Regions from separate parts of the Rothia nasimurium genome, predicted to be linked through region 3. Evidence: riboswitches for the same ligand, from Rfam matches in the RefSeq annotation. Region 3 holds a riboswitch; each other region holds the start of a gene.
The links. A riboswitch is a leader RNA that binds a small molecule or an ion and turns the genes downstream of it on or off. The one in region 3 is predicted to bind S-adenosylmethionine.

Region 1 (9,699 bases), on a different contig from region 3:
CTGCTCTTGGCTGGCCTGCTCGGTATCGGGCCCGGCAGCGTCCGGCTGGTCAGCCCCTGCCTTTTCTGCCTTGCGCTGGGCGCGGGCCGCTGCCTTCTGGGCTTTGGCCTCGGCGCGGGCGGCACGCTTCTGTTCGCGGGTGGGCTTAGCCTGGGCAAAGCGCTCCAGTTCACCGGAGGTGTCGCGCACCAGAAGGTGGGCCAGGCCCAGCCCCAGCATGGTGCCAACAGCCAGCAGCACGGCAGAGAAAGCCCCAAAGATGAGGGGGTGCGGGCCGATAGCAGTGAAGCGACCCAGCCCCAACGACCCGTTAGCAGCCCAGCCCAGCAGGGTGGTCAGCAGGAAGGTCGGCAGCAGAGTCAGGAGAGCAAGCCCCAGAGTCGAGAGGGGCCAGGACAGCCAGCGGAAGCGAATCTTGAGGGAAAGCCACTCGTCAAAGTGGTTTTCCCCTTCGCGGAAGAACCACCAGCCACCCAGGGCACCGGCGACCAGGGGAACAGCTAGGGCCAGGTATCCCCAGGGTTCGGACGCGTGCGGCAGCGCCCCCAGCACCGGCAGGGAGGGCATGACCCCCACGTTGGTGCCGGTCAGATCAACGGAGGTTCCGGTGCCCAGGGCAAAGCCTGCGCCGGAGCTCCACGCCATGGAGTAGACCACCAGGTTCACGAGCAGACCCAGCTGCAGCAGGGTTAGGGCTAGGCCGCCGACGGCACCAGCGTGCAGGGTCTGATAAAGGGAGACGACGTCGTCCCAGTGCCAGAAAAGGGTGACGGCAAGTAGTAGGGCACCACCGGCGACAAAGGCCAGCACGCTCACCAGGGATGCCCTCAGCAGGGCCCAGACATAGGAGCCTGCCCAGCGGGAATACTGGCTGAACTTCTTGACCCAGTCGGCCGCGTTCACACCGATCATGGCGGCCAGTGAGCGCGATTCGGCATACCCACCCAGGAGGATACCCAGGGCCGCTACCCAGAGGGGTACCAGGGCCGCGAGAGCGGGTGAGGTGGAGAAGAAGTCGTTAGTGGACAGCAGGCTCACCCCGGCGCCCACTACGGCGTAGGCGAGAAGACCACCGGCCAGGGGCTGCCAGAACTGGCCCTCGTAGCTGGCGCGGGCCAGGCGGCGGCCGGAGCGGTAGCAGAGGGCTAGGGGGATCAGAGTGAGGCCCAGGGGTACCAGGCTCATGGTTCCGGTCACCGCTGAGAAGACCCCCTGCTCGGGGATATTCATGTTCAGGGGCACGCCGTGAACCAGTAGCCACAGGTGCCCGGCCACAGAGACAGCACCGGCTAGGGTACCGCTGCTGTTGAAGCCGTTGGTGTACCAGACCGCCACCAGGAGCAGGACGACAGTGAGGTAGGAGGCCAGCGCCACGAGGGCAAGTTCAACTGAGCCCTGCAGCCACAGGGGCATAGGGAGGGAACGTTTGGGGTGAGCGGTGGTATTCATCGTCTTTCATCATGTCATGTTTCTCTGTTGTGTGCCTGATGGCGCCGGTAAACAGGGTAAGAGTGCGGTGAAGATAACCGGCCCAGCTCGCCCCGGCGGTAGAGTGGGAGCCATGAGCAGTGAAACTTCATATGTGATGATTACCGGCGCCTCAGCAGGTATCGGCGCCGAGTTCGCCCACCAGTATGCAGCAGCCGGGTACAACCTGATACTCACCGCCCGGCGGTCCGATGCTCTAGAAGACTTAGCAGGCCAGCTGCGCGACAGGTTCGCGGTGGACATTGAGGTAATCCCTGCCGACTTGCTGGTGGAGCAGGACGTCACCCGCCTAGTTGAGCGCCTACAGCAGGTTGAGTGCCCCGTTGAGATACTGGTCAACAATGCGGGTTTCGGGCTCGGCAAGAGCTTTGATGCAGCACCTGTAGAACGCCACCTTGACCAGGTCGACGTGCTGGCCAGGGTTCCGCTCCAGCTCATGCACACGGCGATTGTTGCCATGCTGCCGCGCGGCCGGGGCCGCATTATTAACGTTGCCTCAGTGGCAGCCTTTACCCCCGGCGGCACCTACTCGGCAGTTAAACGTTTCCTCGTGGTGGCCTCAGAATCGGCCCATCTACAGTATTCGCATCGGGGTATCCATGTGACGGCCCTATGCCCGGGCCTAACCCGCTCGGAGTTCCACGACGCCATGGGCCAGGGCGAGCCCAGCCTACCGAACTTTTTGTGGCTGAGCCCCCAACGGGTTGTTGCCGAAGGTATCGCTGCGGTGACGGCAGGGAAGCCGATCTGTGTGCCGTCCTTACCCTACAAGCTGGCGGTTACAGCCTCACGGGCACTACCCCGCCGGCTGGTGGCAGCTGCGATAGCGCGGACGCGAGACTACTAGATAAGGTTCCGCAGGCTCACAGCGAAGCTGCTGGCTCGGCGGCTGGCGTGAATCGCTCGTGAGCGTCAGCGAACCAGCGAGAGGGTCGGCAGCGAGCGTGAGCCTGTGGAACCTATGTTACGGGCTCTAGTCTTCCCAGGGATCCACCGCCGGGACGCCCCAGGACTTATAAATCTCGGCCTTGCTCGAAATAATCTCAAGCTGGTGGACGGTCGCGGTGGCAGCCATCAGGCCCTCAAGGGCTGCTGTGGCGAGGGGGGCGGGGCGCTGCCCACCCACCAGGTGGAGGTGCTTCTCGGCGTGGCGTCCGGCCCACTCCAGTGATACCTTCGCGTCGACTTCTAGTACGTGAGAGTCGAAGCGGTCCATGAGCTCAGCGAGCCAGCGTTCGGTTTCTGGGTAGGGGTAAAGCCCCTTGAGTTCACCGAGGCTGAGCACCGAGATGTACATGGTGCGGTAGGAGCGGCGGCGCAGGCAGTTCACTACCTGCGGGTGCGGGTTGGCCTTGCGGATCTCGGCAAGGACATCGGAATCGAGAAGCAGACCTACCTGGCTCATGCAGCTTTCAGAACACCGTACTCAGTTGCAGGGATACCGCTGGGGTTGGGGGCCAGCAGGAAGTTGAGGAATTCGCTGCGCTCGTTGGAGATGCGGGTGTAGTCCTGGATGCTCATTGCGGTGTAGCCGCCGCGGGCGGGTACAGAGGCAGCAGAGATGTTCTTCTGAACGGTGATGTGAGGACGGTGGGCGTGAGGTCGAGCGTTTGACATGCCGTCGTTGCGCGTAAAGTGCGCATTCCTTTCGAAACTTGCTCTTGCCTGCACCAAACAGCGCCGAAATGCGCGATGCAGACCGCTTCGTCATCCGAGCCACCCGTGAACATGGGGTTGGCGTTCAACCAAAGTCGGAGCTTGACAGTTGAATCTCTTGAAGCTGGTAAAAGCATAACTCGCTGTTGGCGCTTCTGTAAACACCGGTCTCAGAAATTTTTCTTACTGTGACGAACCTGCCCGTGGGCGCTGTGGGTAAGGCGGTGCGATACGCTAGAAGACTAGGTATTTGCTCTGTTGTGAAGGTGTGCCTGTGTCTACTTCTTTCCCTGAAATCCCGGTGACAGCCCCCGCCATTATTCGGCAGGTGGGCTCTGGTGCCTACACGCGGGGGCAGCGGTATATGCGGGAGGGTAATGTCATTCGTTACACCTATGACGAGCAGGCGCGGGTGCTGGAGGGGCAGGTGGCTGGCTCTGGTTCTGCTCCCTACACCGCGCGGGTGGCTTTCCCTGCGGAGGTCACCGCGGGCTCCTATGCTTTTTCGGCGACCTGTTCCTGCCCGGTGGCCCATAACTGCAAGCATGCGGTGGCGCTGATGCTGACCGCAATCGACCGTACGGCCAAGGCTAAGCGGGCTATGACGGCGTCCTCAAGTACCTGGAAGACCACAGCGAGCGCCGACGAGAAGGTGCAGGAGATCCTGGAGATGGCCGATACGGTGGGCCTGCAGCGGGCTGCAGATCTGCTGAGGGAACACCGGGGCGAGCAGGCGAGTGCCGGTACCGAGGAGCAGGCGGACGCCGGTGCTCGGGCTGGGCAGTCCCTACCGGCTTGGCGGCGGTCCCTGGCCCATTCTCTTGCTGCCCGCCCCAGCTACGATAGCCGCAATCACCGGGTGGCCGGTGCCCTTGATTTGCGCCTGGTGGTGCCCGGTAAGTACGGGTGGACCAAGAACATCGGGGCGCCCCGCGTATCGCTTGAAGCCCGGCCCCTGATGATGGGTGCCCGCGGCAAGTGGATTAAGGGCGGTTTGAGCTGGGAGAAGTTTTCGGGTTCTGCCGCCGGGTCGGCGGGAACCGGCCTGCTCCCCGAGCACGCGGCCTGGTTCAATGAGTTTTACGCGGTGATTCGGGGCTCCCAGTCCATCTATTCCTCCCACCGCGACTGGGCTTCTATCTCGAATGTGGATTCTTCCCTGCTCTGGCAGATGCTGGAATCTGCTAGCGAGGTGGGCCTGTCTATCCTCTTAGACGGCAAAGAAACCGGCCTGACTATCGCGAGCGCTCCCCAGGTTGAACTGGCCCTTGAACCGGTACCCGAGCGGGGGTCGTCCGCCGATGCCCTGCGCCTGACTCCCCTGCTCCGTTGGGGGGCCTACATCCTGCCCGCTAGTTTTACCCACAAGCTGGGCAATAACCGGCAGGGCTTTATCGCCCTGGGCGGGGCGGCCCAGGAGACCTATGTGAAGGCTGCGGCCGCTGCCCGCTGGGAGTCCACCCTGCCCTCGGCTCTGGCCCAGGCTGAGGACGTAGCGCCCACGGACCGCCCCTCCTGGCTCACCGCCGACTCCGAGCTGGTGCTCATTCCCCTAGCTGAGCCGCTGGATGCGGTTGCCGAATCCCTGATATCCGGTGAGCCGGTCACCGTTCCGGCTACCGATGTCCCCGCCTTCTTCGCCGACTACTACCCTGCCCTCACCCGGGCACTGCCCATCTCAACGAGCAGCGAAGATCTTGAGCTGCCTGCCGTCCGTATGCCCACCCTGGTGCTGAGCATTGCCTTTGACGAGCCGGGCCCGCCCTTCACCGCCCACACCGCCTGGCATTGGGAGTACCCGGTCAATCCCACCGGCGACGACAGCGACTTTCTCAGGCTCGATGCCCTGGGCTACCCCGGCGAAGACCGGGCCGATGTGCGCGATACCGCCCACGAGTACCGGGTGCTCAAAGAGGTCAAAAAGATTCGCCCCGGCGTGCCCTTCACCCGCCACTACACCGAGAACTGGGGCACCCGCACCCTGCTCGAAACCTATGTGCCCGACTACGAGCAGATTGAGGGTGTGCGGGTCGATATCAAGGGCCCAAAACCTGAGTTCCGTGAGCTTGACGAAGCCCCCGAAATCATCGTCACTGTGGACGACACCCGCCGCCGCGACTGGTTCGGGCTGGGTGTCGCTATCAAGGTCGGGGACTGGCATGTGGCCTTCTCAGAGGTCGTTGCTGCCCTGGCCAAGGGCCAAACCCACCTGCTCCTGGGCAATGGCCAATACTTTGCCCTTGACCGGCCCGAATTCATGAAATTACAAGAGCTGTTGCGCGAAGCCGCCCAGCTCACCGATAAAACCGGGCCGCTCGAAATCAACCGCCACCAGGTAGGCCTGTGGGAGGAACTCGAAGAGCTCGCCGCCGAAACCCAGACCGTAGCCGCCTGGGACGAGCAGGTTTCAGCCCTACTCAACCTCGATGACCACTCCCCCGCCGAGGTGCCCACCGGCCTACAGGCCACCCTGCGCCCCTACCAGGTGGAGGGCTACCAGTGGCTAGCCTTCCTCTGGGAGCACGGCTTAGGCGGCGTGCTGGCCGACGACATGGGCCTGGGCAAGACCCTGCAAACCATCGCCCTCTTCCTGCACGCCCAGGAGAAGAGGCAGGACGCCGCCGGGCAGCTGGGTGGGGCGGAAGCCGGGGCGGACGCGTCCGCCCCCTTCCTGGTGGTCGCCCCCACCTCGGTGGTGCCCAACTGGGTGCGGGAAATCAAACGATTTGCCCCCTCCTTACGGGTGGTCGGCGTTGAAGAGTCGGTACGGAAATCTAAGCGGCGCCTGGCCGATACCGTCGCCTCGGCCGACGTGGTGGTAACCAGCTACGCCCTCTTCCGCATCGACGAAGAACACTACTTTGACCTGGGCAGCCAGCAGCCCTTCGAGGGGCTGGTGCTCGATGAAGCCCAGTTCGTCAAAAACGCTAAGACCAAGGCCCACCAGGCCGCCCGCGACCTGCCCGCCCGCGTCAAGATTGCGGTGACCGGCACCCCCATGGAGAACAACCTCATGGAACTGTGGTCCATGTTCTCCATCGCCGCCCCCGGCCTCTTCCCCTCCGCCCGCGCTTTCAAGGACGTCTACGCCACCCCCATCGAATCCGGTGAAGAAACCAAGGCCCTGGGCAGACTGCGCCGCCGCATCCGTCCGCTCATGAAGCGCCGCACCAAAGAACTGGTGGCCGCCGACCTACCCGAGAAGACCGATATGCGTATCGATGTGCCCCTGGCCCCGGCCCACCGCCGGGCCTACGACACCCACCTGCAGCGCGAGCGCCAGAAGATCCTGGGCCTACTGGAAGACATCGACAAGAACCGCTTCACCATCTTCCAGTCCCTCACAACCCTGCGCCGCCTGGCGCTGGATGCCACCCTGATTGACGCCGAGCGTTACGCCGGGGTGGAGTCGTCCAAGCTGGACTACCTGGAGCAGAACCTGCCCGAAATTATCCACGACGGCCACCGGGCCCTGATTTTCAGCCAGTTCACCGGCTACCTCAAAAAGGTCGCGGGCAGGCTCTCTGACATGGGCATCCCCTTCCTCTACCTGGACGGCTCCACCCGCAACCGCGGGGAGCTACTCGAAGAGTTCGAGTCGGGCACCGTCCCCGTCTTCCTGATCTCCCTCAAGGCAGGCGGCTTCGGTCTGAACCTGACCAGCGCCGACTACTGCTTCATCATGGACCCCTGGTGGAACCCGGCTGCCGAACAGCAGGCCGTTGACCGTGTGCACCGCATCGGGCAGACCAAGAACGTCATGGTCTACCGACTGGTCTCAGCGGGCACTATCGAAGAGAAGGTCATGGAACTCAAAGAATCCAAGGCGGCCCTCTTCGACGCGGTGGTCGATGAGGGGGCCTTCTTTGCCTCCCAGCTCACCGCCGCCCAGATACGCGACCTGCTGGCTGCCCCAGAACCGGACGCCGGTCAGGGTGCCGCCTCAGAGAAGACAGGAGATTAACCGTGGGCAAAATTCTCATGGACTTCACCCCGCTCACCTACTCCCCCGACTTCAGACGCATCTGGCTCGGCGGGCTCTTCTCAACCATCGGCTTTGCCATCACCAGCGTGGCAATCGCCCTCGAAATTTACGCGCTCACAGGCTCCGCCGGAGCCGTGGGCCTGGTGGGTCTAGTATCGGTGGTGCCCCTGGTCATCGGCGGACTCTACGGTGGTGTGATCGCCGACCGCTACGACCGGCGCAAGGTCGCCCTCACAGCAACCCTCGGCATGTGGGGCGTCACCGTACTCATCGCTCTACACGCCTGGCTCAACATCCACAGTGTGGCGGTACTCTACGCCCTCATCGCCGCAGAATCCCTGCTCCAGCCCATCAACCAGTCAGCCCGCGGGGCCATTATCCCCCGCCTCATCAAACCCCGCCTACTCCCGGCAGCCAACACCCTCATGATGTCGGTAGGCACCCTGGGCATGAGCGCCGGGCCCCTCATCGGCGGCCTGCTCGTAGCCTCCGTCGGCTACCAACTCACCTACTCCATCAACGTTTTCGCGATGACCGTTGGCATCTGGGCCCTTTACCGGCTCCCAGCCATGCTCCCGGAGCAGAGCGGGGCGGCGCGTCCGTCCGTCCTGACCTCAATCCGCGAGGGGCTGGGGTTCGTCCGCCGCAACACGGTCGTGGGTATGACCTTTGTGGTGGACCTACTCGGCATGTTCTTCGCCCAGGCCCGCCCGCTCATCCCGGCCCTGGCGGCCCTGACCTTCGGCGGCGGTGAAGCCGGGGCCGGCCTGCTGCTAGCTGCCGGCCCCGTGGGTGCCTTGATCGGGGTGTCTTTCTCGGGCTTCCTTAAGGACGTCCGCCGCCAGGGGCGCTTCCTCACCCTCAGCTACACCGGGTGGGGGCTGGGCTTTATCGCCTTCGGGCTCATCGCCTGGGCTTATGAGGGGCGGGTGCCCAGCGCCTCCATCACCGAAAACCTACTGCCGCTCAGCCTGGCTTTTGCGGCGCTGGCTTTCATGGGCTGGGCAGACGCCCTGGGGTCGGTCTACCGTTCCACCATTATTCAGGTAGCCACCCCCGACGCCCTGCGCGGACGCTTACAGGGGCTCTTCATCATCACGGTTGCGGGCGGCCCCAACCTGGGCATGGCCTTTGTGGGTGGTGCCGCCGAGCTGGTGGGCTCCCCCTTAGCTGCGGTCATCGGCGGAACCCTGGTGATGGTCACCATCGCCCTAGCAACGCTGGCGGCACCTGCCCTCTGGCGCTATGTACCGGAGCCTATCCCCGAAACACGGCAGCAGCCTATCGTTGACTCCTAGAAGTCGCGCTAGTCAGGGGCTAGCAGGGTCACGCTCGCTGCCGACCCTCTCGCTGGTTCGCTAGCGCTCACAAGCGATTCACGCCAGCCCCGAGCCAGCAGCTTCGCTGTGACCCTGCTCTGCCCCTTGGGTAGCCCTTATTAGAAGTCGATATCTGCCGGGTCGGGGCCGATACGGCCTTCGGCTGATGAGAGCGCGTCAATCTTTGAAACCTCGTCGCCGGTCAGGGCAACGTTCAGGGACTCGAAGTTAGAGACGATACGCTCGGGGGTTACTGACTTGGGGATGGCAACGATGCCGTGGGCTCGGTGCCAGGCCAGCACAACCTGGGCGGGGGTGGCGTCATGCGCCTTGGCAATTTCGCCAATCACGGGGTTATCCAGCAGGTCGGAGCGGTTGCCCAGGGGGCTCCATGCCTGGGTGACAATGCCAAGTTCTGCGTGGACCTCGCGCAGGTTCTCCTGGGCGAAGTAGGGGTGCAGCTCAATCTGGTGGATAGCGGGCACAACGCCGGTTTCGGCGACGATTTCACGCAGCTGCTCTTCGGGGAAGTTAGAGACGCCGATGGACTTGGCTTTGCCCTGCTTCTGCAGTTCGATGAGGGCCTTCCAGGTCTCGGTGTAGAGACCCTGGGAGGGCTTAGCCCAGTGAACCAGGAGCAGGTCGACGTAGTCGGTGCCCAGGCGTTCCAGGGAGGCCTCTGCCGCGGCTAGAGCCTGTTCATAGCCCTGCTCGTCGTTCCAGATCTTGGTGGTGAGGAAGACGTCCTCGCGGGCGACGCCGGAGTCAGCAATTGCCTTGCCGGTGCCCTCTTCGTTGCCGTAGATCTTGGCAGTGTCGATGTGGCGGTAGCCAGCTTCAAGGGCTAGGCCGACGACCTTTTCGGCGGTGTCGTTTTCTACCTGCCAGACGCCGTAGCCCAGCTGGGGGATGCTGTTGCCGTCGTTGAAGGTGAGAAGGGGTGACTCAGTCATGGTTTTTCCTTTCGAGTATGCACGGTCACACCCCACTCTAGTCCGCTCTTCTGATTAGCCCCTAGCCTGTTCGGTAGGGGTGAACGTGCGCCGGTCGCTGTATTCGGGGGCGCCCAGGTCGCCTTCGGCGGGGTCGCCGCCAAGGCGGTGATTGCGGTGCAGGGCTTCGATAGCCGCTATTTCGTCAGGGGTTAGTTCCATGCCCTGCACCGCCAGGTTTGAGGCCATGCGGGCGGGTGTTTCGGTCTTGGGGATAACCACGTTACCTACGGTCAGGTGCCAGGCCAGCACCAGTTCG
Region 2 (9,699 bases), on a different contig from region 3:
TCGGTATCCAGTTCACCGCCCCCGCCCACGAGGACGCCCGCCTCTACCGCGCCGGTGCTGGTCTAGAAGCCCTGCTGACCGCCAAGTGGGGTGGCTACCTGCACGAGCAGCTGCCCGATACCGCCGCCCTAATCCGTGACTTCGACTTCGAGGGAGCTAAGTAAATGTCTGACGAAATCCTGTCCTTTGAAGAAGCCATGGAGAAGTACGACCCCGTACTCGGCTTCGAGGTTCACGTAGAACTCAACACCAAGACCAAGATGTTCGACGCCGCCCCCAACGAGTTTGGCGATACCCCGAACACCAACGTCACCCCCGTCTCGCTGGGCCTGCCCGGTGTGTTGCCGGTGGTCAACGGTAAGGCTGTTGAATCAGCTATCAAGCTGGGCCTGGCACTGGGCTGCGAGATTGCGCCCGTTAGCCATTTTGCCCGCAAGAACTACTTCTACCCCGATACCCCCAAGAACTTCCAGACCTCCCAGTACGACGAGCCCATCGCCGCCAACGGGTCCCTGGACGTTGAACTGGAGGACGGCACCGTCTTCACCATCGACATCGAGCGTGCCCACATGGAAGAAGACGCTGGCAAGCTGACCCACAAGGGTGGCACCGCTGGCCGTATTCAGGGTGCAGACTTCTCCCTGGTCGACTACAACCGTGCCGGTGTTCCCCTGATTGAAATCGTGACCCGCCCCATCGTGGGTGCGGGCGACAAGGCCCCCGAACTGGCCCGTGCCTACGTGGCTGCCATTCGCGAAATCGTCAAGAACCTGGGTATCTCCGACGCCCGCATGGAACGCGGTAACGTGCGCTGCGACGCCAACGTCTCGCTCATGCCCAAGGGCTCCACCGAGTTCGGTACTCGCTCAGAAACCAAGAACGTCAACTCCCTGCGTTCGGTCGAGCGTGCGGTGCGCTACGAGATTCAGCGTCACGCGGCTGTCCTCGAAGCTGGCGAGAAGGTTGTTCAGGAAACCCGCCACTGGCACGAAGACACCCGCGAGACCACCAGCGGTCGCCCCAAGTCTGACGCCGACGACTACCGCTACTTCCCCGAGCCCGACCTGGTTCCGGTCGTCACCGACGAAGAGTGGATTGAGCGCCTGCGCGCCGAGCTGCCCGAGCCTCCCGCCGAGCGCCGCCGCCGTCTGAAGGCCGACTGGGGCTTCTCGGACGAAGAGTTCCGCGACGTGGTCAACGCCGGTGCTATGGACGCCATTGAAGAGACCGTTGCCGCCGGTGCTCCCGCCTCAGTTGCTCGTAAGTGGTGGATGGGCGAGATCGCCCGTATTGCCAAGGAGCGCGAGGTTGAGCTGACCGAAACCGGTGCAACCGCCGCTACCATCGTTGAGCTCAACCAGCTGATTGAGGGTAAGAAGATCAACGATAAGATTGCCCGTCAGGTACTGGGCTTCGTCATTGAGGGCGAGGGCACCCCGGCTGAAATCGTTGAGAAGCGCGGCCTGGCCGTTGTTTCTGACGATTCGGCTCTGACTGCCGCTATCGACGAGGCTCTGGCCGCTATGCCCGATGTTGCCGACAAGATTCGCGCCGGTAAGGTGCAGGCCGCTGGCGCCGTCGTCGGCCAGGTTATGAAGGCTACCCGCGGTCAGGCAGATGCCGGACGCGTGCGCGAGCTGATTCTCGAAAAGCTGGGCGTCGAGGGCTAACCCCCTTTTCTCTGGTCAAGCTACTGACCGGGCGTTCTCCCCTGTGGGAGGGCGCCCGGTTTTTCTTGCCCTGGAGGGGAAAGGGTACAAAGAAGGCGCCCGCTCTGGGAAAGAGGGGCGCCTTATTACTTTGCACCGCGGGTAGGGCTCTGGGGTAAAGAGCTCTACCCGGTGAACGGTCGGCGCACTAGGGAAAACTAACCGACCGCTAGGTTAGGTAGCAAAAATCGCACTGAAGCTACCTAGGGTCTCGATTTAACACGGTGAGAGACCCTCACACTAGTACAGAGGGGGGAAACTAGGAGCGAAAAACATGCACCAGGGGCGGGATGTTCTTTTCAGAAGCTCTGAGTCTCGAACACCGGTTAGATCATCGAGTGTAAGGAAAGATGGTTACCACATCCACCAAACCTTACACCTTTAGGTTATGTTCTCCCACGTCTCGCTTATATCGCAGTTTTATTGTGCGGCAAAAATTTTTGGGTGAAAACAAAGGGCCTTAGGTAGCGGGGGCCCAGTTGAGGGCAAGAGTGGTGTCTTTGAGGCTGGGGTAGAAGTGGGAGAGGTAGTCGGTGACGGTTTCAGCACAGCTGGTGGTGATAGGGGAGTTCCCGGCAGAGGCCTGCTCGGTGAAGCTCACAGCTAGGGGGCTGCCTGCTGTGGTGAGTTTGATGGCTGCGGAGTAGCTGCGGTGGGTGAAGGGTAAAAGGAGCTGGTAGCTGCCGTCCGCCTGGGGGTGGGCGGTGCCGCGGACGCTGAAACGCAGCATAAAGGTTTGTAGGGGCGGGATGAAGCTGGTGGGGGTGAAGACCCAGTCCTGGTCTTCACTCACGCGCGATACCGAAAAATGGCGGTTGGTGCAGATGAGCTCTTGCCCCTGGGGCAGGGCAAAGACGAAGGCTGAGCAGCCTGATTCGAGGCTGAGCAGGGTGTAGGTGGCGTTGAGGGTAAAGTCACCGGGAGCAGCCGGGTCAAGCTGAATGTCGAGGTAGCAGCTTGAGGTGAGCACCTGGGGGTTGGTGCGGAGGAACTGGACGGTTTCTGAGTCGTCGAAACCTTGAGTGGCTGCCTTGTGGAGGGCTTTTTGGGTGCGTTCGTCGAAGCCGAAGGTTTCGCTGAATAGGTCGATGGTTTCGCTGCTGATGTGCTCGCCGGTAATAGCGCGGCGCACCCGGTCTTTGTACTTGTGGGGCGGGATTTCTAGGCCGTAGACGGTGTGCTGGTGGGCGCTGATGGCGCGGGCGATAGCCCTGATAGAGAAGGGGTTGGCTTCGCCCAGTTTTTCGTGGTGGATGTAGCGTTCCCAGGTGTCGCGCACATAGGGTTCCAAGAGCTCTGAGCGGAGTAGGGCGCTGACCAGCTGGGTGGTTGAGTCTGAGTGGGGTGTAGTAGACATGCTATGAGGTGGGGTCGGCGGGGGTGAGGCGGGAGAGCCATGCGGGGTCATCCCCGTGGTAGTGGCGGATGGCACCCTCGTAGTCGGCGTCCCAGAAGTAGGCGAAAACGGTGTCTTCGGCGATGGGGAAGCTCATGGAGTAGCGCTGCTGGGAGGGGAGCTCAACGACTTCTAGCAGGCTTTCGTCCTTCATGGTGTGGGACCAAATTTTTTGAACCATATTCGAGGGCTCCGCATCGAAAGTGAGCGCTAGGGAGACGTTGAACCGTGCCGGGGTGAAGGGGCCCAGCGAGGCGTAGTTGCATTTTTCTTGTTCCAGTAGCATGGGGTCGATGTTAAGGTCGATACGGTAGCGAATCTGGTGTACCTGGCCGTAGCGGACGGGGGCAGGCGGCTTGATAGCGAGCTGCCACATGGTGTTTTCCGGGTGGTGGATGTGGGCGCGTTCGTGCTCGTTCATGGAGACCAGGTCGCCGCCCTCGATGAGGGTGACGGTGGAGTCGGTGGATTCGAACCGGGGGGAGATGAGGGTGAGTTCGTCGATTTCGGAGCGGATAATCTCGGTGACGACGAAGTGCCGCATGAACCCGAATCGGTCGATGTGGCCGTCCATCAGGGTGGAGAGGGAGGTGTAGTTGCGGGTGTCGATGGTGCGTTCGGCGCTGGTGAGGGTCTCTGCCCGCTGGGCGAGCTTGCGGCTGAGGCTGTGGGCTGAGAGGGCCCGCTGCAGTTCTCTGGCTTCGGCCGAGGTGAACTCGAAGGCCGTGATGAACATGTGGGCGGTGGCGCCCGAAATCGCTTCGCCGTTCAGGGCGCGCGAGACCCGGTCTTTGATGGTGGCCGGGTCGATGTCCTGGTCCAGGTAGTCAGAAAGCTCGTAGGCGATGAAGGTAGCTACGGCTCGTTGGTTGATGGAGTTACCCCGGCGTCTTTGCACGTGTCGCATCCACTTTTCCCGGTAGGGAGGCTTATTCAGCAGGGAGAGCAGGATTTCGTGGGGGACGCGCGGGGTCAGGTCAACTAGATCAGCGGACGGGGGCATGGGCGGGTTTACTCCGTGACGCTAGTGGCACCCAGGTGGGTGAGCAGGAAGGAGTAGTCCCAGGCGATTTCGCGCCAGGCGGTGTAGCGGCCTGAGCCGCCGCCGTGGCCGCCGTCCATCTCAATTTTGAGCAGGGGAGTGGGGGAGGTCGGGTCGATGGTTTCGCGTAGGGCTGCTACCCACTTGGCCGGTTCGACGTAGAAGACGCGGGTGTCGTTGAGGGAGGTAACAGCTGCGATGGCCGGGTACTTGACGGGGCGGATGTTTTCGTAGGGGGTGTAGGACTTCATGTAGTCGTAGACCTCCTTGTCGGTGATGGGGTTGCCCCATTCTTCCCATTCCAGGGCTGAGAGCGGTAGGTTGGGGTCGAGAATGGTGGTGAGGGCGTCCACAAAGGGTACCTGGGTCAGACAGGCCGCGTATTTTTCGGGGGCCATGTTGACGACGGCGCCCATGAGCAGGCCGCCGGCTGATCCACCCATGATGCCGATACGGGCAGCGTCCACCCAGGCCTGGGAAGCCAGGAAGTCGGTGGCGTCGATGAAGTCGGTGAAGGTGTTTTTCTTGGCTAGCTTCTTGCCCTCGGTGTACCAGGCACGGCCCATTTCGCCGCCACCGCGGATATGGGCAACGACGAAGATGACGCCGCGGTCCAGCACGCTGAGGCGGGCAGTAGAGAAATAGGGGTCCATGGAGGACTCATAGGACCCGTAGCCGTACTGAATCACGGGGTTTTCCCGCGACTTATCGAGGTCGGCGCGGTGCATGACGGAGAGCGGAATCATGGCCCCGTCCGCTGCCGGTGCCCACATGCGGTAGGCGGTGTAGTTCTCTGGCTCGTAGCCGATGACGGGGGTGCGGCGGCGCAGCACGAGGTCGTCGGTATCGGGGAAGTAGTCGTAGACGCTGCTGGGGGTGAGGTAGGAGGTGTAGTTCAGGCGGATGACCGGGGACATGATGTTCACACCGGAGAAGGCTGACGTGTAGAGCTCTTCGGTGAAGCCACCGGGCTCGTAGAGGCCAATGCCCTGGGGGTGGGCAGAAGCTGCCTGCTCGGCGACAGCGGCGCGGGGGGCCACGAATACCTTAACGGTGGTGTTCTCGCGGGCCATGAGCACAAGATGGTTGCGGGAGAACTTGAAACCCTCTAGGCGGACGTCCGCGCGGTGGGGCACCAGGGGAATCCAGCTGGCCTTGAAGTCGGCAAAGGGTACGTACTCTTCCCGCAGGGGTGCCAGCACGATTTCGCCGTTGGGAGCCTCGTGGTTATGGCCGATGACCAGGTAGCCGGTGCCCTCCACGTCGATGACGTCGGTGGAGTACTCGATGCCGGCGTCCCGCTTCATAATGAGGGTGGGCTCTAGCTGGCCCAGCTCGTGGATGTTAATAATGCGGGTCTCTGAATACTCGGAGTTTGAAGAGGTAATGACCACGTGGGTGCGGGAGGACGACATGCCGGCCCCCAGCCAGAGCCCGTTGTCGTCCTCGCGGTAGAGGGCGAAATCTTCAGACGCACTGGTGCCGATAGCGTGGGCGCGCACCTCATAGGGGCGCCAGGACTCGTCAGCTACCGAGTAGATCAGGTGCTTAGCGCCGGAGGCAAAGAAGGCGCCAGCGAAGACGTCCTCAATCTTTTCCTCCAGAATCTCGCCGGTGTCGAGGTTCTTGAAGTACTGGGTGTAGCGCTCATCGCCCGAGTCATCAACACCGAAGGTCAGCAGGGAGCCGTCGCGGGTGACCTGGAAGGAACCCAGGGAGAAAAAGGCCATGTCGCGGGCAAACTCGTTGCAGTCCAGCACGACCTGCTCGCCGTCAAGCGGCTCACCGGGGCGGACGACCGGCGGCTGGTAGCGCTCTTCAACGCTGCCCTCTGTAAGGGCGGGGACGCGGCACATGACCGGGTACTGTTCACCGGCAACCGTGCGGTTAAAGTACCACCAGGCCCCGCGGCGCGAGGGCACCGACATATCGGTGAGCTGGGTGCGCCCCTTAATCTCTTCAAAAATAGCGTCCCGCAGGGGCTGCTGGTCTTCTGTGACCGCCTCGGTAAAGGCGTTCTCAGCGCGTAGATGCTCTAGAACCTCGGCGCTTTCCTTATCGCGCAACCACTCATAGTGATCAACAAAAGTATCACCGTGATGGGTGCGCTCAACGGGTACACGCTTGGCAAGAGGAGGAGTCAGAGACATCATCAGCCCTTTCGTAAAAACTCGCTTCCCACCATTCTAAATGACGCTCACAGAACGTAACGTACGCAATACAAGGACACATGCTGAAACTTTAGAGCTCTTTCTTGACGCTCCCCGGGTGAGCCAGCCAGACTAGAGACAGGTCAAGAGAACCAGCGCTAAGCCCCAGCTAGCTGGTCGGCAACCCTCCACTCGCGGTGGGGTGCCCTGGGTGATGACCGGGCGTACCCACCGAGAACCAGGTACGCAAGCGCGGGACCGATGTGCCTCTATCTTCTGTGAGGGCATCAGATTCTTTTCCTCCTTACCCAGGCGGAAGATACGGCATGCGGCCCGTTTCAACTGAACACTGAAACAACGACCTCCCTAGGAGTAACCGCATGACCACCGAGAACACCGTTCCCACCCCCTCCAACCCCGCCGGCTGGAAGTTCGAAACCCAGCAGATTCACGCAGGCCAGGAACCCGACGCAGCAACCGGCGCCCGTGCCCTACCCATCTACCAGACCACGTCCTTTGTTTTCAAGGACTCCGCCCAGGCAGCAGGCCGCTTCGCCCTCTCAGAGCTGGGCCCCATCTACTCCCGCATCAACAACCCCACCCAGGAAGCCGTTGAAAACCGTATCGCTGCCCTCGAAGGAGGCGTCGGTGCCCTGCTGCTGGCCAGCGGCCAGGCAGCGTCCACCTTCGCAATCCTGAACATTGCCGGGGCCGGGGACCACATCGTTGCCTCCCCCTCCCTTTACGGCGGCAGCTTCAACCTGCTCAAGTACACCCTCAAGAACCTCGGCATCGAAACCACCTTCGTTGACGATCCTGCTGATCCCGAGTCCTGGCGAGCAGCAGCCCGCGAGAACACCAAGGCCTTCTACGCAGAAACCCTGCCCAACCCCCGCGGCGACGTCCTCGACATCGAAGCTATCTCGGGTGTAGCCCACGAGGTTGGTGTACCCCTCATCGTCGATAACACCATTGCCACCCCCTACCTGCTCAACCCCATCAAGCACGGTGCTGACGTGGTCATCCACTCCGCCACCAAATACCTGGGTGGCCACGGCACCTCGGTCGGCGGCGTCATCGTAGACTCCGGTAACTTCGACTACGGCGCCTACCCCGACAAGTACCCCCTCTTCAACCAGCCCGACGAAAGCTACCACGGCCTGGTCTACGCCCGCGACCTCGGTGCGGACGGTGCCTTCGGAGTCAACCTCTCCTACATCCTCAAAGCCCGCGTCTCCCTACTGCGCGACCTGGGCTCCTCCATCTCACCGACCAACGCCTTCAACATCGCCATCGGCCTTGAGACCCTCTCCCTGCGCGTAGAACGCCACGTAGAGAACGCCCTCAAAGTCGCCCAGTTCCTCAAAGACCACCCCCAGGTCGAATCGGTTACCTACTCCGGCCTGCCCGATTCCCCCTACTACGAACTGGCTCAAAAGTACCTGCCCAAGGGTGCTGGCGCCGTCCTCGGCTTCACCCTCAAGGACGCCGACGCCGAAACCGCCCAGAAATTCGTGGACTCCCTCTCCCTCCACTCCCTGCTGGTCAACATCGGTGACGTGCGCTCGCTGGCCGTACACCCGGCGTCCACTACTCACAGCCAGTCCACCACCGAAGAGCTTGAAGCCATCGGCATCAACCCCGCCTTCATCCGCCTCTCGGTAGGTATCGAACACATCGACGACATCCTCGCCGACCTCGAACTCGGCTTCACCGCCATCCGCTAAGGAAAGGTAGCCCAATGACGACCGCCCGCCCCGCTGAGACCACCCCCACCCGCACCGATGGCGTCCTCACCTACGCCAAAGTCGGCGATCTGACCCTCGAATCAGGGGCAGTACTGCCCGACGTCACCATCGGATACGAAACCTGGGGAACCCTCAACGAGGCGGGCGACAACGCCGTTTTGATCCTGCACGCCCTGACCGGTGACACCCACGTCTCGGCAGGGCGCGTAGGGGCGGACGCCAGCGAGCAAGACCGAGAGGCCGCCGAAGCCGCCGGGTGGTGGCCTACCGCCGTCGGCCCCGGCCGCGTCATCGATACCGACAAATACTTCGTCATCTCACCCAACATGCTCGGCGGCTGCTACGGCACCACCGGCCCAGCCTCACCCGCCCCGGCCAGTATCGACCCCGAACAAAAACCCTGGGGCTCCCGCTTCCCCCTCGTTACCATCCGCGACGGCGTCCGCGCCGAAAAACGCCTGCTCGACCAGCTCGGCGTTACCTCCCTCCACCACGTCATCGGCGGTTCCCTCGGCGGTGCCCGCGCCGCCGAATGGGCCGTCACCTACCCCGAGCTCGTCCGCTCCTGCGCCGTCATCGCCTCCGGCCCCGCCGCCACCGCCGAACAAATCGCCTGGGGCCACATGCAAAATCTGGCGATCCGCCAAGACCCCGCCTTCGCCGGCGGCGACTACTACCCAGGCCCCGGCCCCGTCACCGGCCTGGCCCTGGCCCGCCGCATCGCCCACACTACCTACCGCTCCGCCGCCGAACTCCACTTCCGCTTCGGCCGCGACGCCCAAGACGGCCACAACGTCCTGCACCCCCTCACCGCAGAACGCGGCCGCTACCAGGTCGAAAACTACCTCGACCACCACGGCACCAAACTCACCAACCGCTTCGACGCAGGCTCCTACCTCGCTATCAACGAAGCCCTACTCTCCCACGACCTCGGCCGCGACCGCGGCGGCCTCGAAAAAGCCCTCGCCCGCACCACCTGCAACTGGACCATCGCCTACGTCGACTCCGACCGCCTCTTCTTCCCCTCCGACTCCCACATCCTGGCAGCCTCCCTGCCCAACCCCGTAGAGCCAGCCGTCATCCACTCACCCTGCGGCCACGACGGCTTCCTCATCGAACACGAACAGCTCGAAAGAATCCTCGCCACCAGCATCGAAACCCAGGACGCCGCCGACGAAGCAAAATTGAGGGGGCGCAAGCACCTGTGGGCAGTGGCCTAAGGCTAGCTCTGCCGGTGGTAAGTTGGGGGTTATGAACCAGTACACTGTTGAATATTCAAAGGCAGAACCCTTTCGCCGGGGTACCCACCTGGTTGTCCTTCTGCACGGCTACGGCTCCCATGAACGCGACCTGCTGGGGCTCACCCCCTATCTGCCCAGCGAAAAGGTGACCTACGCGTCCGTCCGCGCGCCCCAGCCTGTCGGCTACCCGCTGCCGGCCGACGCCGACTCCGCCTACGTCGAGGGACCCGCCATGGGCTACCAGTGGTGGCCCCTCAACCAGCAACTAGAAACCGTCGGTTTTACCGCTATCGAACTGGCTGTCGACTATCTGCTGGGCTGGCTCGAACCCATCGCCGCCGACTACAGCAGCGTGACCCTGCTGGGCTTCTCCCAGGGCATGGCCCTTGCCACCTCGGTAGCCCGCGCCCGCC
Region 3 (9,699 bases):
CCATTCCCCCTTCAGTGCCGCCCTCCTGTTGCTGCCCGGTCTGGCACTGACCGTTATTGCGGGGCTAGTGGTTGTCTATATCGTCAAGGTTCTCAAGCCCTGGATTGTCATTTCAGGTGCCCTGCTGATGAACGCGGCGGCCTTCGGCCTGGTCTTCTTCACCGCCGATTCAGGCTCTGATACCGGTATTCTGGTGGCCTTTGCCCTGCTGGGTGTGGGCATTGGTTTTGCTGAGACTCTGACCAACGACATCATCTTGGCCGCTGTTCCCCCGCATAAGGCGGGTGCGGCGTCCGCTATCTCGGAGACCGCCTACGAGACCGGCTCGGTCATGGGTACCGCGATTCTGGGGTCAATCCTGAATGCAGCCTACGTTGCCCACCTGGTGGTACCCGAGGGGGTTAGCGCTGCGGACGCGGACGCCGCCCGCGAGACCCTAGGTGGGGCAGCTGAGGTGGCTGAGAACATCGGCGGAGAGACCGGCGCCGCCCTGCTGGCCTCAGCCCAGCACGCCTTCGACTCGGGCGTGGTCTACACCTCGGCTATCGGCGTGGTGCTCATGCTTCTCTGCGCTGTGATGGTGGTGCGCACCCTGCGCGGGGTGAAGATGTAGAGCCGCCCGCCCTGCCCCTTCAAGGTAGGTACCATCTACATCAGAAAAACCCACGAACTAGGTGGGTTTTTCTGAGTTAAATGGTCTTTTTCGGCCAGGGGAAGCGGGGGCAGGCGCAGGCAGGCCTGGGGCTCATCTAGCCCCTACAGCCACTCCTTCTTCTTGAACACCAGCCACAGCCCGAAGGACACCGCAACCATGAGCAGCAGGGAGGCCGGGTAGCCGAAGGTCCAGTGTAGCTCGGGCATGACGTCGAAGTTCATGCCGTAAATCGAGCCAATGACGGTAGGGGCCACCAGAATCGCAGCCCAGGCCGAGATTCTCTTCATGTCGTCATTCTGGCGTTCCGCCACAATCGTTGAGTTCACCGCCAAGGCGTTCTCTAGGGAAGACCGCAGGTCGTCCACCCGGTCTACCACACTGATGACGTGGTCCTTCACGTCGCGGAAGTGGCGGAGCAGCTCAAGCTGGTACTCATCCCCGGTCTCAGCCTGAATACGAATACGCCCCATGAGTAGGTCCAGCATCTGCCCCACCGGCTTGACCGCCCGTTTGAAGTCACTGACCTCGTTCAGCAGGCTGTAGATGCGCTGCGATATCTCGCTAGCTTCAGAGTTGTCGGCGAAGAGGGCATCCTCGATTTCATCGCCGTCGTTTTCTAGGCCCTCAATGACGGGGAAGTAGCCGTCCACGAGCATGTCGAGCACCCGGTGCAGGAAGGCCAGTGGGTAGGCCTGCATGGTGGGGTTCTCCAGCGCGCTCGAGAAGACCGCGTCCATGGTGCGCTGGGTGGTATCGACAGAGCGCAGAGCGTCTTTGACAAGCCAAATCGTAAAGTTCTGACCCACAAACATGTGGGTTTCACCGAAACGGATTTCTTCGATGTCATCGAGGTAGACCGCCGGGCGGAGCACCAGATAGTAGGTGCTGCCGTAGCGATCGAGCTTGGAGCGCTGGTGGCCCTGCTCGGAGTCTTCAACGGCGAGGGGGTGCAGGTCGAAGAGGCCGGTGAGGGTGGTGAGGTCGTCGCGGGAGGGGTCAATCAGGCCGATGTAGGCGCAGTCGGTGCCGGGCGTGAAGGCCTGGGCGAGGTCGGTGAGGGAGTCGTAGCCGGTGACGGCCCCGGTGGTGTGGTTGAGTGTGTTGAGTAAGGGCATGGTGTCTATCGTAGTCCTTCTACAGAAAAGACCATTTAAATCAGAAAAACCCACCTAGTTGGTGGGTTTTTCTGATTTAGATGGTACCTACCCGGTGCAGGGGAAGGGGCGCGGACGTCCGCCCTACTTCTCCTCGTCGATCAGGTCGCGCACCACGATGGTCTGCTCGCGGCCGGGGCCGACGCCGATAGCCGAGATACGGCAGCCGGAAATCTCTTCCAGCTTCTCCAGGTACTTACGGGCATTCTCGGGCAGTTCATCGAGGGTCTTGGCCTCGGTGATGTCTTCGGTCCAGCCGTCGAAGTACTCGTAGATGGGCTTGGCGTGGTGGAAGTCTGACTGGGTCATGGGCATCTCGTCAAAGCGAACGCCGTCCACGTCGTAGGCTACGCAGACAGGGATTTTCTCCAGACCGGTGAGCACATCGAGCTTGGTGATGAAGAGGTCGGTGAAGCCGTTAATACGCACAGCCTGGCGAGCCAGAACCGCGTCGTACCAGCCGCAGCGACGGGGGCGGCCGGTGTTCACTCCGAACTCACCACCGGTGGTACGCAGGAATTCGCCCATTTCATCAAAGAGTTCGGTGGGGAAGGGGCCGGCACCCACGCGGGTGGTGTAGGCCTTCTGAATACCTATGACGCGGGAGATGCGGGTGGGGCCAACACCGGAGCCGACTGAGGCGCCACCTGCGGTGGGGTTGGATGAGGTGACGAAGGGGTAGGTGCCGTGGTCAACGTCGAGGAAGGTGGCCTGGCCGCCTTCCATGAGCAGGGTCTTGCCTTCGTCCAGGGCCTTGTTCAGCAGCTGGGTTGACTCAACAATCATGGGGGCCAGGCGGTCGGCGAAGCTCATGAAGTAGTCAACGATTTCTTCGACCTCAACGTGGCGGCGGTTGTAGACCTTGACCAGCAGTTCATTCTTCTGGCGCAGGGCACCTTCGACCTTCTGGCGCAGGATGGACTCGTCGAGGATATCCTGCACGCGAATGCCTAGGCGGCCAACCTTGTCCATGTAGGTGGGGCCGATGCCGCGGCCGGTGGTACCGATGGCGCGCTTGCCGAGGAAGCGTTCGGTGACCTTGTCCATGGTCTGATGGTAGGGCGCTACCAGGTGGGCGTTAGCTGAAATTTTGAGCTTGGAGGTGTCTGCCCCGCGGGCTTCAAGGCCGTCGATTTCTTCGAAGAGGGCCTCGGGGTTGACGACCACGCCGTTGCCGATAACGGGTACAGCGTTTTCTGAGAGGATGCCGGCGGGAAGGAGCTTGAGCTCAAACTTCTGGCCGTTGACAACGACGGTGTGGCCTGCGTTGTTACCGCCGTTGGGCTTGACGACGTAGTCGACGCGGCCGCCGAGCAGGTCGGTTGCTTTGCCCTTACCTTCGTCGCCCCACTGGGCGCCTACAATCACAATTGCTGGCATAAGTCTTACTCCTGAATAGGGTGGTCACCTGCCGGGTTTCACGGCGGTGGGGTGGGGCTGCGCGGCCTGTGCAGACGGCGCGGACGCAGGGCACACCATTCTTAAGGATAGCAAGGGTGGTTTGTGTTTGGGCAGGTGTTCCAGGTTTTGCGCTACTAGCGGTAGAGGGTGGGCGGACGCCGGACGGTACTTTAGAAGATGTACAGGTGTGCTGGAAGGACTTAGGTAGAGGGCACCAATAAAGCACTAAGAAATAATATGACTTGTAGTCAGAGCTTACTCAGAATGTCTTTAAACTGGTAGGTATGAGCGAAAACCCATACACACCTAACACTCCGTCTTCTCAGCCCGATCAGCCCGGAGTACCAGCATCGTCTGCCGGGGCTTATGCCGCACCGGGCCAGTACCCCTATCAGGACCCCTACGCCGCACCTCAGCAACCTAACGGCAAAAAGCCTAAGAATGTGGTTGGCCTGGTGGCTCTGGGCCTGGGCGTTCTCGGCTTTATCTTGGGCTGCATTCCCGCCGTTGCCGTCCTTGGCTGGCTCTTGCTGTTTGCGGCTTTTGTGACCGGTATTGTTGGACTTTTTCAGAAGAACAAGGAAAAAGTCACCTCGATTATCGCCATTGTGCTCTCGGTTATCGGGTCAGTGATTTCAGGTATCGTCCTGTTTTTCTTTGCCCTCAATACTATTGCTAACGACCCCGAGCTCCAGCAGAGCCTGCAGGAGCTTGAGTCAGCGGTAGCTAGCCCGTCAGCAACCGCATCTGCTCCGGTAAGTTCTGCTGCTCCGGCCGTCACTGCCTCTGCCCCTGCTACTTCTAACGCACCATCTGCCGAAGCCTCCCAGCAGACCGCCTCTGCTGCCGGGGATATCCCCCGCGATTACACGAGCGCTCTTGCCGAAGCCCGTGACTATCTAGAGTTCAGCAGTTTCTCCTACACTGGCCTCTACGATCAGCTGACCAGCGAGTACGGCGGCCAGTATTCACCTGAAGCAGCCCAGTACGCTATGGATAACCTGAGCGATGTTGATTGGAACGCTGAAGCTCTTGAAGCCGCTGAAGACTACATCGAATTTTCTGATTTCTCTTACGCAGGTCTCTACGATCAGCTGACCAGCGAGTACGGTAGCCAGTTCACCCCTGAACAGGCACAGTACGCGGTTGACAATGTCAATGCAGACTGGAACCAGGAAGCTCTCGATGCCGCTCGTAGCTACCTGGAAATCTCTGAGATGAGCGACGCCCGCCTCTTCGATCAGCTGACCAGTGAGTACGGTAGCCAGTTCACCCCCGAACAGGCCCAGTACGCCATCGACAATCTCTAAAACTAGAAAAATATCAAAGCCCGCCCTGCCCCCTTCGCTGAGATAGGGTCAGTGCGGGCTTTTGTGTAGGTAGAAGTTCTTGATGAACCCTATGATGGAGCTATGACTTCTATCCCCCACGTTCTTTTTATCTGCCAGTCCAATAAGGGCAAGTCTCAGATGGCTGAGGCCCTGATGAACCTCCATGCGCAAGGACGCGTGCGGGCGACGTCCGCAGGCACCAAGGCTGCGGTGGGCAGCGCGGTCAACGCTGAATCTGCCGCTTCGCTCGCTGAAATCGGTGCGGATATGAGCAAGGGTACGCCCAAGTTTGCCAGCGCCGACGACCTGGCTGCTGCTGACCGTATCGTCATTCTGGGTGGGGCGGCACAGCTTGAAACGACGGACGAGGAGGTCCTGGCTAAGACCGAACGCTGGAATACCGTTGAGCCCTCCCACGATGGAGTTGAGGGGGCTGAGCGCATGAACCTGATTCGGGACGATATCGACGCCCGCGTCCGTGCCCTGCTGGCTGAGCTCACCCCCTAGTTAGGCATACAACGGCGCCCCATCTTTCTTTCCACGCACCGGAGTGCTGCGGGAAAGAGGGAAGGAGCGTCGTTTGCTGTATGGGGTGGGTTAGAAGAGCGCCACCTTCGGCGGTGCCGGGAAAATCTCGTCGAGCAGGGCGAGCTCGTCCGCGTCGAACCGGCGGACGATAGCCGCCGCGTTAGCGCGCACCTGGTCTTCGGTGGTGGCCCCGGCGATTACAGAGGAAACCGGCTCCTGCTGGGCCAGCCATGAGAAGGCGACCTGTACTTCGGTCAGGCCGCGCTCAGCGGCGAAAGCTGAGAAGGCTTCAAGCTGGTCCCAGTTAGCGCCGTCCAAGATGTCGGGCTTGATGCGGGTCAGGCGCCCGTCGGCAGGAGCAAAAGAGCGCGAATACTTACCCGTCAGTAGCCCGTTAGCCAGGGGGAAGTAGGGCAGTACACCCAACCCGAACTCGCGGGCGGCGGGCAGCACCTCAAGCTCAGCGCGGCGGTCAAGCAGGTTGTAGTGGTTCTCAGCCGCAATGTAGCGGTGCCCCAGGGCCCGGCCCAGGTGCTCAGCATGGGCGATCTGCCAGCCGGTGTGGTTGGACGACCCGATGTAGCGCACCTTGCCCTGCTCAATCAGGGTGCCCAGGGCTGAGAGGGTTTCTTCGATGGGGGTGGCGGGGTCGGGGGTGTGGTGGAAGTAGAGGTCGATGTAGTCGGTGCCCAGGCGACTCAGGGACGCCTCAACCGCCCGCATAATGTACCGGCGGGAGCCGCGCACCCCGTGGTCGGTGCCGTTAGCCCCGCCCATATCCATGCCGAACTTGGAGACAATCACAATCTCATCGCGGTCGATTCCGGTCTCGCGCAGGGCCCGCCCAAACATGGTTTCAGAAATACCCGGTTCAGCCCCGTAGATATCGGCGACATCGAAAAGGGTAATGCCGGCTTCAACGGCAGCGGTGAGGACGGCGTTGGTTCCAGCTTGCGTTTCGGTGGCGGTTTTGGCGCGGCCCAGGTTATTGCACCCCAGGCCTACATTTGAAACGGTGAGGCCGCTTTTTCCCAGTTGACGGTATTCAATGCTCATACCCGTCATATTACTGTCATGTGTCTCAACACACCCGACACAGAGTCAAAAAGCTACACAGAGCGGCGGTTTCTTGCCAGCGCCCCACCTGCGCTTTTAGTGTAGAACCATCAAATCTATCCAGAGCGACCGAGAGACCTAGCTCGATGACGTCGCAGCAACCACCCTGACGGGAAAGGTGCTCCTGCTAGGACCGATAGAGTGCATCACCAGCGGTCCACCCACCGCACTGTGTGGCGCCCTCCCGCCACCAGTGGGAGCGGCCACCGCATTCTTTCGGGTCTACCCAACGACCTGTAAGGAAACCATGAGTACCCATATACCGGCGCTCTCCTACGAACTCTTCCCACCGCGAAGTTCTGCCAGTTGCGAGAGTCTGCTGACGACCATCGACCAGCTGGCACCCACTAACCCCGACTATGTGTCGGTGACCTATTCCGGTGACCGGGCTCGTAAGCAGAAAACCCTGGCCCTACTAGACCATCTGGTTCATGAAACCCGGCTCACTCCCCTGGCCCACCTCACCTGTGTAGGGCACACCGCCGAGGAGCTGGAAGCTGCTGTTCGCCGCATTCTGGCGATCGGCGTCCGCGGGTTTTTAGCCCTGCGCGGTGACCTGCCGCCGGGCAGCACGCAGGCTCCCGACATCCCCTTTGCCCGGTCCCTGGTTGACCTCATCCGCCGGGTGGAGACCCAGGATTTTGCCCACCTAGCGGCAGGACGCGTAGCGGTGGGGGTGGCTGCCTACCCCTCCCGGCACCCGGAATCCAGCTCGGAACTGCAGGATATTGAAATTCTGCTCTCCAAGGAGCGGGCGGGGGCTGACTTCGCTATTACCCAGGTTTTCTTTGAGGCGACCCGCTACGAATCCCTGGTGCAGCGGGCCCGAACCGCGGGGGTGACCCTGCCCCTGATTCCGGGCATCATGCCGGTGACCAGCCTGCGCAGGCTCACCACCCTCTGCTCACTAGCGGGCCTGCCCGTACCCCAGCAGCTGGCCTACAACCTGGAAACCGCGAGCGGGGACGCCCAAAGGCACCGTATCGGGGTGGAGTTCGGCGTCCGCCTGCTCCAAGAATCCCTCGACGCCGGTGCCCCCGGCATCCACTTCTACACCTTCAATGAACACGCAGCGGTGCTGGATGTTCTCGAGCGGGTTGACCTGCCCCGCTACAGCACCCGCTTTGAAAACCCCCTGGCCGAACTGACCTACGCCTAAAAATATCGGCCCAAAGACCTTATAGAAAGACACCACCATGACCACCGTTTTCCCCACCGCAACCATCACCGGCTACCCCCGTATCGGCGCCCGCCGCGAACTCAAGCGCGCTGTTGAAGCCTACTGGGCGGGTAAGTCCGACCAGAACGAGCTGAAACAGACCGCCCAGAAGATTCAGCAGGACGCCTACCGCACCCTCACCGAGCGCGGCCTGACCGACGACTACGCTATTCCCGCGGACTTCTCCTTCTACGACCAGGTACTCGATACCACCCGCCTCTTCACCGCCCTGCCCACCCGCTTCGAGTCGGTACGCGATGACCGCGGCCTGATCGACCTGGACGGCTACTTCGCCCTAGCCCGCGGCACCGAGCACCTGCCCCCGCTGGAGCTGACCAAGTGGTTCGACACCAACTACCACTACCTGGTACCAGAAATCGGCCCGATCACCGGCTTTACCCTCAACACTGAAGCTCTCGACGACCTGCTGGCAGCCGCTGAGGCGGCGGGGACGTCCGCCCGCCCCAGCATCACCGGGCCCCTCACCTACCTGCTCCTGGCAAAAGCCGAGGACGGCGCCCCCGCCGACTTCGCACCCCTCGACCGTCTAGCAGACCTGCTGCCCCTCTACCGGGATCTGCTCGCCCACCTGGCCGGCCGCGGTGTGCACTGGGTTCAGTTCAACGAGCCCGCCCTGGGTGCCGACCAGGCTGTGAGTGAAGCCGAGCTGGCGCAGCTCATTGAGAAGACCTACGGGGAGCTCACCCAGCTCTCTGACCGCCCCTCCCTGCTGGTCACTAGCCCCTACGGCAACCTGGCCGGTCTGTTAGAACCCCTGGCCACTTCGGGCGTAGAGGCCCTGCACCTTGACCTGGTATCTACCGGCTATGATCAGGACGCCCTCACCCGCCTCTTCGGCGGCGATTCGGCTCCCCTGCTGGTGGCAGGTGTGGTAAACGGCCGCAATATCTGGCGTAACGACCTGGCGGCCTCCCTCCACACCCTGCAGGCGGTGGGAGCGGCGTCCGTCTCGACCTCGACCTCCCTGCAGCACGTGCCCTACGACCTTGACCTGGAAACCGGGCTCGACCAGAAGCTCACCAGCTGGCTGGCCTTTGCCCACCAGAAGGTCAGCGAAGTTGCCCTGCTCGCTCGGGGGCTCGCTGAGGGGCCCGAGGCTATCGCCTCCGAGGTTGAGCAGGCCAAGGCAGCGCTCGCAGCGCGTGCCCAGTCCAGCGGAGTCAACGACCCCTGCATCCGCGAGCGTACCCTCTCCATTACCCCCGAGAACTACGAGCGCGCGTCCGCTCAGGTGCGTCAGCAGGCCCAGGAGGATCTGAACCTGCCCCTGCTGCCGACTACCACCATCGGGTCTTTCCCGCAGACCGGTCATATTCGTTCCCTGCGGGCGGACTACCGCAAGGGTGCGCTGACCAGGGAAGAGCTCGATGCTCATCTGCGGGAGGAGATTCGCTGTGTGATTGACTTCCAGGAGCGTCTGGGGCTGGATGTGCTGGTGCACGGTGAAGCTGAGCGTAACGACATGGTGCAGTATTTTGCGGAGAACTTCGACGGGTTTGCGCCGACCGAGCACGGCTGGGTGCAGTCCTACGGGTCGCGCTGTACCCGCCCCTCAATTCTGTGGGGCGATGTGAAGCGTAGCGGTGCGGGTACTCGCGGTGAGGCCTTTACGGTGCCGTGGATTAGCTTCGCGCAGCAGCAGACCGATAAGCCGGTCAAGGGTATGCTCACCGGCCCGGTGACGATTCTGGCCTGGTCGTTTGTGCGCGATGACCAGCCTCTGGCGGCGACCGCAACCCAGGTTGCGCTGGCCCTAGCCGATGAGATTGCTGACCTTGAGGCCGCAGGCACCCGCATCATTCAGGTGGATGAGCCCGCCCTGCGCGAGCTGCTCCCCCTGCGTGCCGAGGATCAGGCTGCCTACCTCGACTGGTCGGTCGGTGCCTTCCGACTGGCGACCTCGCAGGTTGCCGACTCCACCCAGATTCACACCCACCTGTGCTACTCGGAGTTCAACGAGATTTTTGGGGCCATCGATGCCCTGAACGCCGATGTCACCTCGATTGAGGCAGCCCGCTCCCGCCTGGAGCTACTGGCCGACGTACCCGAGAGCTTCGACCGCGGCATCGGCCCCGGCGTGTGGGACATCCACTCCCTGCGTGTGCCCCAGGTCGACGAAGTCGAGAAGCTACTGGCTACTGCCCTGGAGCATATCCCCGCCCGTCAGCTCTGGGTTAACCCCGACTGCGGCCTGAAGACCCGCGCCTACAAGGAGACCAAGGCTTCCATCGAGTCTCTGGTTGCCGCTACCGAGGCTGTACGAGCCAGCCTCAC

Region 1: linked by a shared signal. The riboswitch ahead of ACFP6B_RS01645 (nuclease PIN) and the one ahead of ACFP6B_RS00680 (methylenetetrahydrofolate reductase) in region 3 are both predicted to bind S-adenosylmethionine.
Region 2: linked by a shared signal. The riboswitch ahead of ACFP6B_RS05185 (O-acetylhomoserine aminocarboxypropyltransferase/cysteine synthase family protein) and the one ahead of ACFP6B_RS00680 (methylenetetrahydrofolate reductase) in region 3 are both predicted to bind S-adenosylmethionine.

What each region holds. Positions count from the first base shown of each region.
Region 1 is NZ_JBHSTW010000003.1:65,348-75,046, reverse strand. Features, by position in the region: gene ACFP6B_RS01660 (cell division protein PerM) at 1-1,449, opposite strand, end outside; gene ACFP6B_RS01655 (SDR family NAD(P)-dependent oxidoreductase) at 1,562-2,335, shown strand; gene ACFP6B_RS01650 (PIN domain-containing protein) at 2,462-2,893, opposite strand; gene ACFP6B_RS01645 (nuclease PIN) at 2,890-3,105, opposite strand; SAM riboswitch class IV at 3,141-3,268, opposite strand; gene ACFP6B_RS01640 (DEAD/DEAH box helicase) at 3,419-7,108, shown strand; gene ACFP6B_RS01635 (MFS transporter) at 7,111-8,427, shown strand; gene ACFP6B_RS01630 (aldo/keto reductase) at 8,568-9,401, opposite strand; gene ACFP6B_RS01625 (aldo/keto reductase) at 9,456-9,699, opposite strand, start outside.
Region 2 is NZ_JBHSTW010000011.1:106,155-115,853, reverse strand. Features, by position in the region: gene gatA (Asp-tRNA(Asn)/Glu-tRNA(Gln) amidotransferase subunit GatA) at 1-164, shown strand, start outside; gene gatB (Asp-tRNA(Asn)/Glu-tRNA(Gln) amidotransferase subunit GatB) at 165-1,670, shown strand; gene ACFP6B_RS05200 (hypothetical protein) at 2,170-3,066, opposite strand; gene ACFP6B_RS05195 (hypothetical protein) at 3,068-4,108, opposite strand; gene ACFP6B_RS05190 (S9 family peptidase) at 4,117-6,300, opposite strand; SAM riboswitch class IV at 6,439-6,556, shown strand; gene ACFP6B_RS05185 (O-acetylhomoserine aminocarboxypropyltransferase/cysteine synthase family protein) at 6,678-8,024, shown strand; gene metX (homoserine O-acetyltransferase MetX) at 8,039-9,265, shown strand; gene ACFP6B_RS05175 (alpha/beta hydrolase) at 9,297-9,699, shown strand, end outside.
Region 3 is NZ_JBHSTW010000001.1:146,811-156,509, forward strand. Features, by position in the region: gene ACFP6B_RS00650 (MFS transporter) at 1-613, shown strand, start outside; gene ACFP6B_RS00655 (magnesium and cobalt transport protein CorA) at 757-1,770, opposite strand; gene ACFP6B_RS00660 (adenylosuccinate synthase) at 1,894-3,189, opposite strand; gene ACFP6B_RS00665 (Ltp family lipoprotein) at 3,495-4,520, shown strand; gene ACFP6B_RS00670 (arsenate-mycothiol transferase ArsC) at 4,623-5,048, shown strand; gene ACFP6B_RS00675 (aldo/keto reductase) at 5,139-6,125, opposite strand; SAM riboswitch class I at 6,239-6,328, shown strand; gene ACFP6B_RS00680 (methylenetetrahydrofolate reductase) at 6,433-7,344, shown strand; gene metE (5-methyltetrahydropteroyltriglutamate--homocysteine S-methyltransferase) at 7,382-9,699, shown strand, end outside.